One region of the Clostridium perfringens genome, then DNA from elsewhere that is predicted to be linked to it. Evidence: a T-box and tRNA genes for the amino acid it is inferred to sense, from the RefSeq annotation. Region 1 holds a T-box; the other holds one or more tRNA genes.

Region 1 (2,491 bases):
TTTGCTGGTATAGATTTCAACGAAATTAAGAGTGATGAAGAAGCTCAAGCTATAGCTAAAGAGAAAAACTTAGAATTCCCTAAACCATTAGATAAGGTTACTAAAGGTGAAGTTCTAAATATGTTATTTGAAGAATATGGTGAAGATAAATTAATCCAACCTACTTTCTTAGTAGATTATCCAGTAGAAATTTCACCTCTTACTAAAAAGAAAAGAGGAAACGAAATGTTTACTGAAAGATTTGAAGGATTTGTATATGGTAGAGAAGTATGTAACGCATACTCAGAGCTTAACGATCCAATAGTTCAAAGAGAAAGATTTGAACAACAAGCTAGAGAAAGAGAATACGGAGATGATGAAGCATACATGTTAGATGAAGAATTCATGAGTGCTTTAGAAACTGGTATGCCTCCAACAGGTGGATTAGGAATAGGAATAGACAGAATGATAATGTTCTTAACTGACTCTTCATCAATAAGAGACGTTATATTATTCCCAACAATGAAACCACAAAAATAGTTTATATAAAGTAGAAGTTTACTAAAAAGTAGACTTCTATTTTTTTATTTTATTTGAAGAGAAAAAGCTTAAAAAAATTCTAGATTATTTTTAAAATCTACTTAAAAAAACTATTGTATTTTATTTGAAATATGATATAATAAATTTGTAAATGTTCCTCGGTAGCTCAATGGTGGAGCACTCGGCTGTTAACCGATAGGTTGGAGGTTCGAGTCCTCTCCGAGGAGCCATTTTTTTTATCTAAAATTAATTAAGAAAGAATTTATAAATATATAAGCTTTTGTATGTTTATAAATTCTTTTTTTATTGACATATAATTTAGTTTTGATAAAATTAAGAGTATAACTAAATATGTACTATGATGAAGAAGAGTAATTTTAAAATCTTTTTTAGAGAGATAACGGTTGGTGAAAGTTATTAAAGGTTTAAAATGAAGGGAGCTTTTGAGTACAATTATTTTGAGAGATGAGCTTTTGCTAAAAAGGGTGGAACCGCGGAATTTTATTTCGTCCCTTTGAATGTAATGGCTTTTTTTATTTATATAAAGCCCTTAGGCTGTTAATCTAGATGAGTATTTCTAGCAGTGAATAAAACTGTTAGAAATATTTCTCAAGGAAGTTTAAAGTTCTTTATAAAGTGAAGAATTAATATAAAATAAGTTATTTAATATAAATGGAGGTAATTGTAATGGCAGTAGAAAAAACTATGGATAAAATAGTAGCCTTATGTAAAAACAGAGGATTTATATTCCCAGGTTCAGAAATATACGGTGGACTTGCAAACTCATGGGATTACGGCCCACTAGGAGTTGAATTCAAAAATAACGTAAAAAGAGCTTGGTGGAAAAAGTTTGTTCAAGAGAGCAAATATAATGTTGGATTAGATTCAGCTATATTAATGAATAGAGAAGTTTGGGTTGCATCAGGTCACGTTGGTGGATTCTCAGATCCTCTAATGGATTGTAAAGAATGTAAAGCTAGATTCAGAGCAGATAAATTAGTTGAAGATCATATGACTGCAAACGGAGCAGAAGTTGCTACAGCTGATGGATGGAGCAATGAAGAGTTAATGGACTACATAACTAAGAATAACATAGTTTGTCCAAAATGTGGAAAATTAAACTACACAGATATAAGAAAGTTCAACTTAATGTTTAAAACTTTCCAAGGAATAACTGAAGACAGTAAAAACGAAGTATATTTAAGACCAGAAACTGCTCAAGGTATATTCGTAAACTTTAAATCAGTACAAAGAACTACAAGAAAGAAAGTACCATTTGGTATAGCTCAAATTGGTAAATCTTTCAGAAACGAAATAACTCCAGGTAACTTCACTTTCAGAACTAGAGAGTTCGAACAAATGGAGCTTGAGTTCTTCTGTAAACCAGGAACTGATTTAGAATGGTTCAACTTCTGGAAAGATAGTTGTTGGAACTTCCTATTAAACTTAGGAATGAAAGAAGAAAACATAAGAATGAGAGATCATGGAGAAGAAGAATTAAGCTTCTACTCAAATGCTACTTCAGATATAGAATACTTATTCCCATTTGGATGGGGAGAACTTTGGGGAATAGCTGATAGAACAGACTATGACTTAAATAAGCATGCTGAACACTCAGGTCAAGACATGACTTACTTAGACCCAACAACAAATGAAAAATATGTACCATATGTTATAGAGCCATCATTAGGAGCAGACAGGGTTGCATTAGCATTCTTAGTTGAAGCTTATGATGAGGAAGAATTAGAAGGAGCTAATGGAAAAGTAGATGTAAGAACAGTTATGCACTTACACCCAGCTTTAGCACCATTTAAGGCTGCTATATTACCACTTTCTAAGAAATTATCAGAAAAAGCTGATGAAGTATATGCAGAACTTAGCAAACACTTCAATGTTGATTATGATGAAACAGGAAGTATCGGTAAGAGATATAGAAGACAAGATGAAATAGGAACTCCATTCTGTATAACAG
Region 2 (2,491 bases), 650 kb from region 1:
CAATGTTAAAATCAGATAAAGAAGTTGTAACTTTACAAATAAATGGTGGAGGAATGGCTAAAGGGGTTACTGTAACTGCTTACTCAGATTGTAGTGTTAAAGGATACATAGGAAATCCACATGTTGATTTACCTTTAAACACAGAAAATGGTAAATTAAATGTTGGTGAAGCTATTGGTAAAAATGGTGGATTAACAGTAATTAAAGATTTAGGATTAAAAGATCCATATGTAGGACAAGTTCCTATATATAGTGGAGAAATAGCTGAGGATTTAGCATATTATTTTACAGCTTCAGAGCAAATACCTTCAGCAGTTGCCCTAGGAGTATTAGTAGATAGAGATCATTCAATAAAAAAAGCTGGTGGATTTATAATTCAATTATTACCAGGAGCGGATGAACTTTTAGGTGACTTACTAACATATAGACTAGATGAGATTCCTTCATTAACTACAATGCTATCAGAAGGAAAAACAATAGAAGAAGTTATAGAATTCATTTTTGATGGAATGGATTTAAAGATATTAGAAGAAGAAACTCCAAAATATAAATGTGATTGCTCAAGAGAAAAAGTAGAGAGAGCATTATTAAGCATAGGATACAAAGATTTAAAAGAATTATATGATGAAGGTAAAGAAGAGGAATTAAAATGCCACTTCTGTAATAAAGCATATAAGTTTACAAAAGAAGATATAGGAAAATTATTAGAAGAAAAAGAAAAATCTATTGCTGATGAAGTTTCAGAAGAAATGAAAAAAGCAGAAGAGAAAGAAAAAGAAGAAAAAAATAAAAAATAAGTTGACAAATTAATTTTAAGTTAATATAATAATAAATGTCTTGAAGAGCTCAAGACATTTGGCTCGATAGCTCAGTCGGTAGAGCAGAGGACTGAAAATCCTCGTGTCGCTGGTTCGATTCCTGCTCGAGCCACCATTATTGCGGGAGTGACTCAATGGTAGAGTGTCACCTTGCCAAGGTGAAAGTTGCGAGTTCGAGTCTCGTCTTCCGCTCCAAATGCGGGTGTAGTTCAATGGTAGAACACCAGCCTTCCAAGCTGGATACCCGGGTTCGATTCCCGGTACCCGCTCCATATATGGCGCTATAGCCAAGTGGTAAGGCAGAGGTCTGCAAAACCTTTATTCCCCGGTTCAAATCCGGGTGGCGCCTCCATAAAAAACATCTATAAGATTTCTTATAGATGTTTTTTTATGCTCTTTTAAAATAGTGTTGATTTATTAATATATAGATATAAATATTATTTTAAAAATAGAGTCTTTTTAAATTAAAGATTTTATTAGCTTTTCACCAAAGTTAGAGAATTTAATTTCCTTAAATACTTTTCTTAATGTAATATGGTAGAGTTCTTCATTAGCTATAGAAGAATCCTTTATGAAAAGTTTGATTATTTGAGTGTCTTTATATTTAAACCAAGTTAAAACGGCAATTACATCTTTATTTATAGGTTTTTCAGAAATCTTAAGAGTATTATTCTCTTTATATACAATTAAATCCTTATGAGATACTGAAAAAAATTCATTAGAAGGACAAGTATATTGAATTAACCTTACATTATCAATAGCTATTAGCAGATCTAACTTTTCTTTATCTCCCAAGTCATTAGTAATTTCTTTTTGTAGTTTCACAACTTTTTTCATAATAAAAATACCCCCTACAGATAAAATTATAAACTAATAGTAAAGGTTTACAAATCATGGAATAAAGTATCAATAAAGTGCCTTAAAAAGCATATAATATATTAAATTACAACTTACAATATAATATGTTTTATATCATAAGAAAAGTACATTAATATTTTGAGAATTTATTAGTATAAATAATTAATTTAACATTAAAAATGCTTTTTTGTAAATATATTGAAAATTAGGATACATAATGTATTAATTATATTTTAAATAGATATAATATATAAATAAACTTAGTAGGGGGAGTAAAGATGTTTTTAGCTATTATAATTGTTTTATCTTTATGTTTAACTTATTTAATTCTAAGGGATAATAAAGAAAATAATAAAAATAAATCAAAGATAAATAGGGGATGGAAGGTAACTCCATATTTAAGTTTAAGAATAAGTTCCTTTGAAAGTAGGATTGATCTAGAGAAGATGAGGTTAAGGGAATTGATAAAAAATACTATAAGGTTAATGGATGATAAAGTTACTTTTATAGATTGTAATAGTGACGGCTTTTATATAAAAAGTAAAAATGAATTGATTTATATAGAATTTTTAGTAGGGGACCAAAATGTAGAAAAAAATAAAGAAAGTGTTTCTTTAAAAAATAATGAGATGGCAAAGTTAGAATTATATAATACAATAAGAAGTACTATTAGGAAGTATATATGGTTTTGGGAAGAGAATTTTATTAATCCACTAAAAAGTGAATTTAATATAAGATTTTCAAGTGGAAATATAATTATGAAAATTAGTAAAGAAGATAAAATAATTTTTAATAAAGATGAGGAAAATAATACT

What was found. A T-box is a leader RNA that pairs with one kind of tRNA and senses whether it is charged. The one in region 1 lies ahead of I6G60_RS02715 (glycine--tRNA ligase), so its partner is inferred to be a tRNA-Gly.
Positions count from the first base shown of each region.
Region 2: it has a tRNA-Gly gene. The T-box ahead of I6G60_RS02715 (glycine--tRNA ligase) is inferred to sense a tRNA for this amino acid. The anticodon was not compared.

Region 1 is NZ_CP065681.1:534,387-536,877, forward strand. It holds gene lysS (lysine--tRNA ligase) at 1-519, shown strand, start outside; tRNA gene I6G60_RS02710 (tRNA-Asn) at 675-749, shown strand; T-box leader at 869-1,036, shown strand; gene I6G60_RS02715 (glycine--tRNA ligase) at 1,207-2,491, shown strand, end outside.
Region 2 is NZ_CP065681.1:1,184,971-1,187,461, forward strand. It holds gene hslO (Hsp33 family molecular chaperone HslO) at 1-797, shown strand, start outside; tRNA gene I6G60_RS05840 (tRNA-Phe) at 858-933, shown strand; tRNA gene I6G60_RS05845 (tRNA-Gly) at 939-1,013, shown strand; tRNA gene I6G60_RS05850 (tRNA-Gly) at 1,017-1,090, shown strand; tRNA gene I6G60_RS05855 (tRNA-Cys) at 1,096-1,170, shown strand; gene I6G60_RS05860 (hypothetical protein) at 1,278-1,655, opposite strand; gene I6G60_RS05865 (hypothetical protein) at 1,955-2,491, shown strand, end outside.